One region of the Streptomyces sp. NPDC048331 genome, then DNA from elsewhere that is predicted to be linked to it. Evidence: riboswitches for the same ligand, from Rfam matches in the RefSeq annotation. Region 1 holds a riboswitch; the other holds the start of a gene.
The links. A riboswitch is a leader RNA that binds a small molecule or an ion and turns the genes downstream of it on or off. The one in region 1 is predicted to bind glycine.

Region 1 (5,967 bases):
TGACTCACGTATCGAGCCGTAGCACACAGACCACACCGCAGCGAAAGAACGCATCCATGTGCCAGCACCAGCCAGCCTGCCCGTCAGCCGAATCCGCCGACCGGGAGGCCGCGCGCCCGGTGGCCAACCACCCGGAGCAGGGCTGGAGCCTGCTGTGCAATGGCGTCCTGCTCTTCGAGGACACCGGTGAACTGCTGCCGGACGGCCAGATCATCGCCCCGCACCGCCCGCTCGCGGCGGCCTAGGCGATCGAGCTGTCCGAACGACCGTAGAACGACGAAGGGGCCGGTCCGGGGAAATCCCGGACCGGCCCCTCACTCATGTCAGGCGTCGTACTCGTCCAGCGGCGGGCAGGAGCACACCAGGTTCCGGTCGCCGAACGCACCGTCGATGCGGCGCACCGGCGGCCAGTACTTCTCGGCGGCCGTGACCCCGCCCGGGAAGACGGCCTCGTCGCGGGTGTACGGGTGGTTCCACTCGCCGCCCAGCGCCGCAGCGGTGTGCGGGGAGTTGGCCAGCGGGTTGTCGTCCACCGGCCACTCGCCGCCCGCGACCCGCTCGATCTCACCACGGATGGCGATCATCGCGTCGCAGAAACGGTCGATCTCGGCGAGGTCCTCGGACTCCGTCGGCTCGATCATCAGCGTGCCCGCGACCGGGAAGGACATGGTCGGCGCGTGGAAGCCGTAGTCGATCAGACGCTTGGCGATGTCGTCCACGCTCACGCCCGTGGCCTTCGACAGCGGCCGCAGGTCGATGATGCACTCGTGCGCGACCAGGTTGGCCGGGCCGGTGTAGAGCACCGGGTAGTGCGGCTCCAGGCGCTTGGCGATGTAGTTGGCACCGAGCACCGCCACCTGGGTGGCGCGCTTGAGGCCCTCGCCGCCCATCAGCCGGACGTACGACCAGGAGATCGGCAGGATGCCCGCCGAACCCCACGGAGCGGCCGAGATCGGGCCGACGCCCGTCTCCGGGCCCGCGGTGGGCTGCAACGGGTGGTTCGGCAGGTACGGGGCCAGGTGCGCCCGGACACCGACCGGGCCGACGCCCGGGCCGCCGCCGCCGTGCGGGATGCAGAAGGTCTTGTGCAGGTTGAGGTGCGAGACGTCGCCGCCGAAGTGACCCGGCTTGGCGAGGCCCACCAGGGCGTTCAGGTTGGCACCGTCGACGTAGACCTGGCCGCCGGCCTCGTGCACCTGGGCGCAGATGTCGGCGACGTGCTCCTCGAACACACCGTGCGTCGAGGGGTAGGTGATCATCAGCACGGCGAGTTCGTCGCGGTGCTGCTCGATCTTGGCGCGCAGGTCGGCCGTGTCCACCTCGCCGTCGTCGGCGGTCTTGACGACGACGACCTTCATGCCGGCCATCACGGCGCTGGCCGCGTTGGTGCCGTGCGCGGAGGACGGGATCAGGCAGACGGTGCGCTGCTCGTCACCGTTCGCGCGGTGGTAGGCACGGACGGCCAGCAGACCGGCGAGCTCACCCTGGGAACCGGCGTTCGGCTGGATGGAGACCTTGTCGTAGCCGGTCACCTCACAGAGACGTTCCTCCAGCTCGTTGATGAGCGTGAGGTAGCCCTCGGCCTGCTCCACCGGCGCGAAGGGGTGCAGCTGGCCGAACTCGGGCCAGGTCACCGGCTCCATCTCGGTGGTCGCGTTGAGCTTCATGGTGCAGGAGCCCAGCGGGATCATGCCGCGGTCCAGCGCGTAGTCCTTGTCCGAGAGCTTGCGCAGGTAGCGCAGCATCGCGGTCTCGGAGCGGTGCTGGTGGAAGACCGGGTGGGTCAGGTACACGTCCGAGCGCAGCAGGCCCTCGGGCAGCGTGTCGGCCGTGGCCGTGTCCAGCGCCTCGATGTCGGCGGTGACGCCGAAAGCGGCCCAGACGGCCTCGATGTCGGCGCGCAGGGTGGTCTCGTCGCAGGCCACGGAGACCAGGTCGGCGTCGACCTGGAACAGGTTGACCCCGCCCTCGCGGGCGGCGGCGACGACCTCGGCGGCACGGCCCGGGACGCGCGCGGTGATCGTGTCGAAGTAGGAGCCGTGCACGATCTCGACCCCGCCGGCGGTCAGGCCGGCGGCGAGCAGCGTGGCGTAGCGGTGGGTGCGGCTCGCGATCGTCCGCAGGCCGTCCGGGCCGTGGTAGACGGCGTACATGCCGGCCATGACGGCGAGCAGCACCTGCGCGGTACAGATGTTGCTGGTGGCCTTCTCACGGCGGATGTGCTGCTCGCGGGTCTGGAGCGCGAGGCGGTAGGCCTTGTTGCCGTCCTTGTCCACGGAGACGCCGACGAGGCGGCCGGGCAGCGAGCGGGCGTGCTTGTCCTGGACGGCCATGTAACCGGCGTGCGGTCCGCCGAAGCCCATCGGGACACCGAAGCGCTGGGTGGTGCCGACGGCGATGTCCGCGCCGAGCGAACCCGGCGAGGTCAGCAGGGTCAGGGCGAGCAGGTCGGCCGCGACGGCGACGATCGCGCCGAGCTCGTGGGCTTGGTCGATGACCGGCTTGATGTCCCGGACGGCACCGGAGGCACCCGGGTACTGGACCAGGACACCGTAGACACCGCGCTCGGCGACCTCGGCGGGGATGCCGGCGGACAGGTCGGCGACGACGACCTCGATGCCGATCGGCTCGGCGCGGGTCTGGATGACGGCGATGGTCTGCGGCAGCGCGTCGGCGTCCACCAGGAAGACGTTGCCCTTGGACTTGCCCACACGGCGGGCCAGGGTCATGGCCTCGGCGGCCGCGGTGCCCTCGTCGAGCAGCGAGGCGCCCGAGGTCGGCAGCCCGGTCAGCTCGGCGACGACCGTCTGGAAGTTCAGGAGCGCCTCGAGGCGGCCCTGGGAGATCTCCGGCTGGTAGGGCGTGTACGCCGTGTACCAGGCCGGGTTCTCCATGACGTTGCGGAGGATCACCGGCGGCGTGAAGGTCCCGTAGTAACCGAGACCGATCATGGGCGAGAGGACCTGGTTGCGGTCGGCGAGCGAACGGAGCTCGGCCAGCACCTCGGCCTCGGTGCGCGCCTCGGGCAGGTCGAGCGCCTCGGCGGTCTTGATCACATCCGGGACCGCGGCAGCGGTCAATTCGTCCAGGGAGCCGTAGCCCACCTGGGCGAGCATCTTCGCCTGCGCCTCGGCATCCGGGCCGATGTGGCGCTGTTCGAAGGGGATGCCTCGCTCCAGCTGGGAGAGCGGAATGCGGTTGGCGGTCATGTACGGAGGCCTCCTGGTCGTATGACCTGCGAGGGGCACCACGGCGCGGGCACCCGGACGGCCTCCCCCTCTGTCATCTGCACCTGAGAGTTTCACCGGAGTCACGGGGGTCTCCCGAGGATCCGGCTTTCACCGTCGGTGAGGAGGGGGACCGGCACTGCGCCCGGTACCCGCCCTGCTTTCCAGAGTGGCCTCGTCCGTGCGGTACGTATGCCTGAGAGATTCCGGGGAGGATTTGCTCCTTCGGCGCCTCCGTCTTGCTCACTCGGAGGACTCTCCCGCACAGGGTCGACAGCCGTTCACCAGCGTACCAGCGAGGATCTGGACCCTCCCCGAGTGGCCTCCGCTGCGGATATGCACTTCTGTAGTCATTACGGAGCAGTTGCGACCTTTTGGAGGGACCGTGCAGACCGACATCGATCCGCGCAGCCTGATCGGCCGCAAGGCGTTCGACCGCAATGGCACCAAGATCGGCACGATCGACGAGGTCTACCTCGACGATGCCACGGGCGTCCCGGAGTGGGCGGCGGTCCGGACGGGGCTCTTCAGCCGCGACGCGTTCGTCCCCCTGGAGCCGAGCGAGCTGGTGGGCGACACCCTGCGGGTGCCCTTCGAACGCGCCCTGATCAGGGACGCCCCGGACTTCGGTGTCGGGCGCCACCTCTCCCCCGAACAGGAACTGCAGCTTTACCACCACTACGGACTGGACACGACCCTACCGACGGACTTCAACCGCGACTTCGGCCGCCTGGCGGGTGACGAGAGCTAGGTCCTGATCCGAAGGACACGCCCCGAGCCCTAGGCGGAGCCGGTGCTCCCTTCGGGGCGCTCCCCCACCAGCGGCAGCGGATCGGACGGCTCCAGCTCGGGGTCGTCCACCCGGAAGGTCCGCACCCGGCCGGGCTCCGATCCGGGCTGCTCGAACCGTACGGTCACCCGCCCGACGCCACTGCCCTGCACCCATCCGGGCCCGTACACGGCATGCCGTACGTCGCTCCCGGCCATCCAGCGTCGCTCAGGGGCCGGCTCCGGCTCCGCGGGCGGCTCCATGGCCCCGTGGGCTCCCTCGGCCCCCACCTCGGCCGCACCGGCCGCCACAGCTCCCCCTCCGGCCCCATCGGTCCCATCGGTCCCGCCTGACCCGTCGGACCCGTCCGATGCGGCGGACCGGTCCACCCCGTCCGGCTCAGCGGCGAGCGACTGCGCGAACAGGTCCTCCTGCGTGTAGTCCGCCAGCCCGCTCACCCCGACCCCCAGCAGCCTCACCCCGCCCGTGGTGTCCACCCCCTCCAGCAGCCGCGCCGCCGCCTCCCGCACCACCGCCGGGTCGTCCGTGGGCCCCCGCAGGGTCTCGGACCGGGTCAGCGTGGAGAAGTCGTACCGGCGCACCTTGAGCACGATCGTGCGCCCGGAGTGCCCCGAATCCCGCAGCCGCCGCACGCACCGGTCCGCGAGCCGCTGCACCTCGCCGCGGATCCTGACCCGGTCGTGCAGGTCCACGTCGAAGGTGTCCTCGACCGACACCGATTTCGCGTCCCGCTCCGCGACCACCGGCCGGTCGTCCAGTCCGAGCGCCATCCGGTACAGCCCGGCACCGGCCGAGCGGCCGACCATCCGGACCAGCTCGTCCTCGCCGGCCTCCGCCAGCTCCCCCACCGTGGTGATCCCGGCCCGGCGCAGGTGCTCGCCCGTGGCCGGCCCCACCCCGGGCAGGGTCCGTACCGACATCGGCGCGAGCAGCTCGCGCTCCGTCCCCGGTTCGATCAGCAGCAGCCCGGCCGGTTTGGCCTCCTCGGAGGCCACCTTGGCCAGCATCTTCGACCCGGCGAGCCCCACCGACCCGCTGAGTCCCGTGGCGGCGCGGATGTCCGCCCGCAGCCGCTCGCCCGTCTCCCGCGCGCTGCGCGCGTCGAAGGCCACCCCGCCCGCCTCCAGGTCCACGAAGGCCTCGTCCAGGCTCAGGGGCTCCACCAGGGGCGACAGCTCGCGCAGCAGGGCCATCACCACGTCGCTGACCTGCCGGTAGAGACTGAAGCGGGGGATCAGGTACGCGCCGTTCGGGCAGAGCCGCCGCGCCTGCCCCATCGGCATCGCGGAGTGCACCCCGAAGCGCCGGGCCTCGTACGAGGCGGTGGCGACGACGCCACGCGGCCCGAGGCCGCCGACGATGACGGCCTTGCCGCGCAGGCTCGGCTTCGACGCCTGTTCCACGGAGGCGTAGAAGGCATCCATGTCCAGATGCAGGATGGTCGGCGCGGCTCTCACAGCCCGATGCTGCCCTACACCACTGACAACGCCTCGGCTCGGGTCAGACGGCTCGGTTGCGGCGGGCGGCCAGCTCGTCCGTCGGGTTGTGCCGGACCAGGGTCTCGCCGGTGTCCACCCGCTCCCCGTGCAACTGCGACAGCGCGCTCTCGACGTCGGACCACACCACGCCCACGGCGATGCCGAAAACGCCCTGCCCGCCCTGGAGCAGGCTCACGACCTGGTCCGGCGAGGTGCACTCGTACACGGTGGCGCCGTCGCTCATCAGCGTCATCCGTTCCAGGTCCGAGAACCCGCGGTCCTGGAGGTGCTGGACGGCGGTGCGGATGTTCTGCAGCGCCACCCCGGTGTCCAGGAAGCGCTTGACGATCTTGAGGACCACGACGTCGCGGAAGCTGTAGAGCCGCTGCGTCCCCGTCCCGTAGACGGCCCGCACGCTGGGCTCCACCAGCCCGGTCCGGGCCCAGTAGTCGAGCTGCCGGTACGTGATGCC
Region 2 (5,967 bases), on a different contig from region 1:
ATGCCGTTGCGCTCGATGCAGGGGATCTGCACGAGGCCGCCGACCGGGTCGCAGGTCAGGCCGAGGTTGTGCTCCATGCCGATCTCGGCCGCGTTCTCGACCTGCTCCGGGGTACCGCCCAGGACCTCGGCGAGGGCGCCGGCCGCCATCGAGCAGGCGGAGCCCACCTCGCCCTGGCAGCCGACCTCGGCGCCGGAGATCGAGGCGTTCTCCTTGAACAGCATGCCGATCGCGCCCGCGGCGAGGAGGAAGCGGACCACGCCGTCCTCGTCCGCGCCGGGCACGAAGTTCATGTAGTAGTGGAGCACGGCGGGCAGGACGCCCGCGGCGCCGTTGGTCGGGGCGGTCACCACCCGGCCACCGGCCGCGTTCTCCTCGTTGACCGCCATCGCGTAGATCGTCGCCCACTCGCTGCGGTGCTGCATCGGGTCGCCCTCGGTGCGCAGCTGGCGCGCCGTGGCGGCGGCCCGGCGCTTGACCCGCAGGCCGCCGGGGAGGATGCCCTCGCGCGACATGCCGCGCGAGACGCAGGACTGCATGACGCGCCAGATCTCCAGGAGGCCCTCGCGGATCTCGTCCTCGGTGCGCCAGGCCTTCTCGTTCTCCAGCATCAGGGAGGAGATCGACAGGCCGGTCTCGTTCGCGAGGCGCAGCATCTCGTCGCCGGAGCGGAAGGGGTACTTCAGCACCGTGTCGTCGAGCTTGATCCGGTCCTCGCCGACCGCGTCCTCGTCCACGACGAAACCGCCGCCGACCGAGTAGTAGGTCTTCTCCAGCAGCGGGGTGCCGGCGCTGTCGTACGCGAAGAGCGTCATGCCGTTCGCGTGGTACGGCAGGGAGCGGCGGCGGTGCAGGATCAGCTGGTTCGGCTCGTCGAAGGCGATCTCGTGGACATCGCCTATCTCGGCGCCCAGCAGCCGCAGCCGGCCGGTCCTGCGGATGCGCTCGACCTCGTCGTCCGCGGTCTCGACGTTCACCGTGCGGGGGGAGTGGCCCTCCAGACCGAGGAGCACCGCCTTGGGGGTGCCGTGACCGTGGCCGGTCGCGCCGAGGGAGCCGAAGAGCTCGGCGCGGACGGAGGCGGTCTGGGCCAGCACGCCGTCCTTCTTCAGCCGCGTCACGAACATGCGCGCGGCCCGCATCGGACCCACGGTGTGCGAGCTGGACGGACCGATGCCGATCGAGAAGAGATCGAAAACGGAAATGGCCACGGTGCGGACTCCCGGGTCATCCCCGCGGTGGCGGGGAACGGACCGTCCAGTCGCTCTCGCAACGTAGCGAGGCGGCCGACGGAGGGTGCGGACTTTGCAGGGATTGCGGGCAAAGATCACCTCGTGGGCGCCCTTGCCCGGTTCATCAGCGTACGTCAGTTCGTGCGGGGCTCGGTGACGCCCGCCTGTACGGCGTCTTTCGCGGTCCCGACGTCGAGGACCGCACCCCGGGGCCATGGAAAGGGCCCGGCCCTGTGCGAGACAAGGCCGGGCCCGCCCAAGCCGTCGCCCTAGAGCGAGGGGTACAGCGGGAACTTCGCGGCGAGCGCCGAGACGCGCGCCTTGAGGCCCTCGGCGTCGTACGTCGGCTTCAGCGCCTGCGCGATGATCTCGGCGACCTCGGTGAAGGCCTCGGCGTCGAAACCGCGGGTGGCCAGCGCCGGCGTACCGATCCGCAGACCCGAGGTGACCATCGGCGGCCGCGGGTCGTTCGGGATGGCGTTGCGGTTGACCGTGATGCCCACCTCGTGGAGGCGGTCCTCGGCCTGCTGACCGTCCAGCTCCGAGTTGCGCAGGTCGACCAGGACCAGGTGCACGTCGGTGCCACCGGTGAGGACGTCCACGCCCACGGCCTTGACGTCGTCCTGGACCAGGCGGGCGGCGAGGATCTTCGCACCCTCCAGGGTGCGCTCCTGGCGCTCCTTGAACTCGGGCGAGGCCGCGACCTTGAAGGAGACGGCCTTGGCCGCGATCACGTGCTCCAGCGGGCCGCCCTGCTGACCCGGGAAGACCGCGGAGTTGATCTTCTTGGCCAGCTCCTGCGTCGACAGGATCACGCCACCGCGCGGACCGCCGAGGGTCTTGTGCGTGGTGGTGGTGACGACGTGGGCGTGCGGCACCGGGTTCGGGTGCAGCCCCGCGGCGACCAGACCGGCGAAGTGCGCCATGTCGACCATCAGGTACGCGCCGACCTCGTCCGCGATGCGGCGGAAGGCGGCGAAGTCCAGCTGGCGCGGGTAGGCGGACCAGCCGGCGACGATCAGCTGCGGCTTGGACTCCTTGGCGAGGCGCTCGACCTCGGCCATGTCGACCTCACCGGTCTCGTCGACGTGGTACGGGACCACGTTGTAGAGCTTGCCGGAGAAGTTGATCTTCATGCCGTGGGTCAGGTGACCGCCGTGGGCCAGGTTCAGGCCCATGATCGTGTCGCCCGGCTTCAGCAGCGCGAACATGGCGGCGGCGTTGGCCTGCGCACCGGAGTGCGGCTGGACGTTCGCGGCCTCGGCGCCGAACAGCGCCTTGATGCGGTCGATCGCGATCTGCTCGACGACGTCGACGTGCTCGCAGCCACCGTAGTAACGGCGGCCCGGGTAGCCCTCGGCGTACTTGTTGGTCAGGACCGAGCCCTGGGCCTCCATGACGGCGACCGGAGCGAAGTTCTCCGACGCGATCATTTCCAGGGTGGACTGCTGGCGCACGAGCTCGGCGTCGACGGCGGCGGCGACGTCCGGGTCGAGCTCGTGGAGGGGCGTGTTCAGCACAGACATCTTGTTCCCTGGGGTGTCAGTTGTCGGAGTGGGTGAGCGCCGCGTACTCGTCGGCCGAGAGCACGTCCTTCGGCTCCTCCGAGAGACGCACCTTGAACAGCCAGCCGCCCTCGAACGGGGCGGTGTTCACCAGCGCCGGGTCGTCCACGACGTCCTGGTTGGCCTCGACGATCTCGCCGGAGACCGGGGAGTAGAGGTCGGAGACCGACTTGGTCGACTCCAGCTCGCCACAGGTCTCGCCCTCGGTCACGGTGTCGCCGACCGCGGGGAGCTGGGCGTAGACGACGTCACCGAGCGCGTTGGCCGCGAACTCCGTGATGCCGACCGTCGCGACGCCGTCCACGACGTCGGACAGCCACTCGTGCTCCTTGGTGTAACGCAGATTCTCGGGGGTGCTCATGGCCTGATTCTCCTGGATGCGGGGGAGTGGATACGAACTGCGGTCTTGGGTACTGAGACGGCGCCGTTCCGGTACCCGGACGGCGGACGTCGTGCGCGGAGGGCTACTTCTGCCGCTTGTAGAACGGCAGCGCCACGACCTCGTACGGCTCATGCGTACCGCGAATGTCGACGCCGACGCCGGAGGCGCCGGGCGCGGCGTGCTCCGCGTCCACGTACGCCATCGCGATCGGCTTGCCCAGCGTCGGGGACGGGGCGCCCGAGGTGACCTCGCCGATCACCTTTCCGTCGAACGTGACGGGGAAGCCGGCGCGCGGGACGCGGCGGCCCTCGGCGATCAGGCCGACCAGCTTGCGCGGCGCCTTCGTCGCGGCCTTCTCGGCGGCGGCCTCCAGGGCGGCGCGGCCGACGAAGTCCCCCTCCTTCTCGAACTTCACGACCCGGCCCAGACCCGCGTCGAACGGGGTGAGGGCGGTGGTCAGCTCGTGCCCGTACAGCGGCATGCCCGCTTCCAGGCGCAGGGTGTCGCGGCAGGACAGGCCGGCCGGGACCAGACCGACGCCCTCGCCCGCCTTGGTCAGCGCCTGCCACAGCTGCACGGCGTGCTCGGGGGCGACGAACAGCTCGAAGCCGTCCTCACCCGTGTAGCCCGTACGCGCGATCAGCGCGGGCACGCCCGCGACGGTGCCCGGCAGACCGGCGTAGTACTTCAGGCCGTCCAGGTCGGCGTCGGTCAGGGACGCCAGGATGCCCGGGGACTCGGGGCCCTGCACCGCGAGGAGCGCGTACGCGTCGCGGTCGTCGCGGACCACGGTGTCGAAGCCCGCGGCGCGCTCGGTCAGGGCGTCCAGGACGACCTGGGCGTTGGAGGCGTTGGCGACGACCATGTACTCGGTCTCGCCGAGGCGGTAGACGATCAGGTCGTCGATGATCCCGCCGTCCTCCTGGCAGATGTGCGTGTAGCGGGCGCGGCCCACGCCGACGGTCGAGATGTTGCCGACCAGTGCGTGGTCCAGGGCCTTGACGGCCTCCGGGCCGGCGAGCGTGATCTCGCCCATGTGGGAGAGGTCGAAGAGACCGGCCTTGGTCCGTACGGCGTTGTGCTCGTCGCGCTCGCTGGCGTACCGCAGCGGCATGTCCCAGCCCGCGAAATCGGTCATGGTCGCACCGAGCGAGCGGTGCAGCGCATCGAGGGCGGTCAGGCGGGGGGCAGTGCTCATGGGTGTGGCTCCCGGGTCCCAGGGCATCGACATGACATGACGAGGACGTTCCTCCCCATCTGTCATCGGAACCTGAGAGGTTCGCCGAGAGTTCCGCCGATCGATCGATCGCCGGTTCTTCTCATCGACTTGCACCTTGGGTGGAGCTGCGCAGCAGCTCGCTTTTCAGATCTGCCTCATCCACGCGGTACGGGGCCTGAGAGATTCAAGGGAGGTTCTTGCTCCTTCGGCGCCCGCGCACGGCCTTGCGGCGTGCCGGGACTCTCCCGCGCGGATTCAAGCGGCCGGTATGCAGTTGGTCCAGATGGCGCACATCATTGCACGCCATGCCCGAGATCGGGCGGCGGGGTCCGAAAGTTCGTACGGCCCTCCGAAGAGCCCGACCGGAACCGGGGTCGCCGGATTACCGTCTCTTTACACTCAGTGGGCAAGGGTCCTCGTGACCCGAATCGGGGGAGGCGAACACTGTGCGGAGATTCGGAGTGGTGACGACGACGGGAACCGTGGAGGCGGTGCCGACGCAGCGCGGCGCGCGCGGGCGCGCAAGGGCGGCCGACACCGGCCTCGGCCTGGTACGCGACCTGCGCGGACCGACCGCGTCCGCCCCGCGCCGGCTCGGCTTCGCGGCCGGTGACATCGTCGTGGTGTCCGGTCTGCCCGGCGGCGGCAAGAGCACGCTGATCAAGCGGGCGGCCGCCGAGGGCGGAGCGGTGGACTCCCAGGACACCCGCGAGCGCTGGGAGCGCCGGATGCCCGGGGCGCTGCCGTACGCGGTGTACCGGCCGCTGGTGCGCGCCGCCCACTACTGGGGGCTGTGGCGGATCCTGCGCTCCGGAGCCTCCGTGGTCGTCCACGACTGCGGCACGCAGTCCTGGGTACGCGGCCTGCTGGCGGCCGCCGCGCGCCGCCGGGGCCGGGCGCTGCACCTGCTCCTGCTGGACAGCAGCCCCGAGGAGGCCCTCTCCGGGCAGGCCGCGCGCGGCCGCGGGGTCTCCGCCTACGCCTTCGCCCGCCACCGCGGCGCCGTGACCCGGCTGCTGCGCGAGGCCGAAGCGGGCCGGCCGCCCGCCGGGTGCGCCTCGGTGACCCTCCTGGACCGCCGCTCGGCCGCGACGGTGACCCGCATAGCCTTCACCGCCTGAGGCCGGCCGCCGCACCCCCGCCGGCCCCCGGACCCCGGCGACGCGGCGGCACGCGAGGCCGGTACCCTGCGGGGCGACACGCGCGGGAAACAAGACGAGGGCAGGGGCAGATGCAGGGCAGCGGCTGGCCGGGGAATGAGCTGGAGCAGGTGCTCGGGGCGGCGCTCGGGCAGCCGGACGCCGGGGGGCGGATCCTGGAGGTCCTCGGGCGCAGCCAGGTCTGGGTCCCCCTGCCCGGTGGGGGCGGCCCGACGACGGTCGGCCTCGACCTGCCCACCATGGACATCGGCGGGGCGGCGTACGTGCCCGTCTACAGCTCCGAGGCCCAGTTCCTCGCCTGCGTCGGCCCCGGCATGGACTTCGCGGTGGCTCCCGCGGTCGAGTTCGCCCGCGGCCTGCCCCCGCAGCTCGGCATCGCCCTCAATCCCGAGGGCGCCGTCGGCGTACC

Region 2: another riboswitch for glycine. It lies ahead of gcvT (glycine cleavage system aminomethyltransferase GcvT); the one in region 1 lies ahead of gcvP (aminomethyl-transferring glycine dehydrogenase).

The regions. Positions count from the first base shown of each region.
Region 1 covers NZ_JBICYT010000044.1:41,925-47,891, forward strand. The annotation lists gene ACGFYY_RS36470 (DUF5999 family protein) at 57-245, shown strand; gene gcvP (aminomethyl-transferring glycine dehydrogenase) at 324-3,209, opposite strand; glycine riboswitch at 3,402-3,500, opposite strand; gene ACGFYY_RS36480 (PRC-barrel domain-containing protein) at 3,613-3,978, shown strand; gene ACGFYY_RS36485 (DNA polymerase IV) at 4,008-5,474, opposite strand; gene ACGFYY_RS36490 (MerR family transcriptional regulator) at 5,518-5,967, opposite strand, start outside.
Region 2 covers NZ_JBICYT010000001.1:76,482-82,448, reverse strand. The annotation lists gene ACGFYY_RS00345 (L-serine ammonia-lyase) at 1-1,211, opposite strand, end outside; gene glyA (serine hydroxymethyltransferase) at 1,502-2,758, opposite strand; gene gcvH (glycine cleavage system protein GcvH) at 2,775-3,158, opposite strand; gene gcvT (glycine cleavage system aminomethyltransferase GcvT) at 3,262-4,377, opposite strand; glycine riboswitch at 4,553-4,656, opposite strand; gene ACGFYY_RS00325 (AAA family ATPase) at 4,863-5,519, shown strand; gene ACGFYY_RS00320 (enhanced serine sensitivity protein SseB) at 5,630-5,967, shown strand, end outside.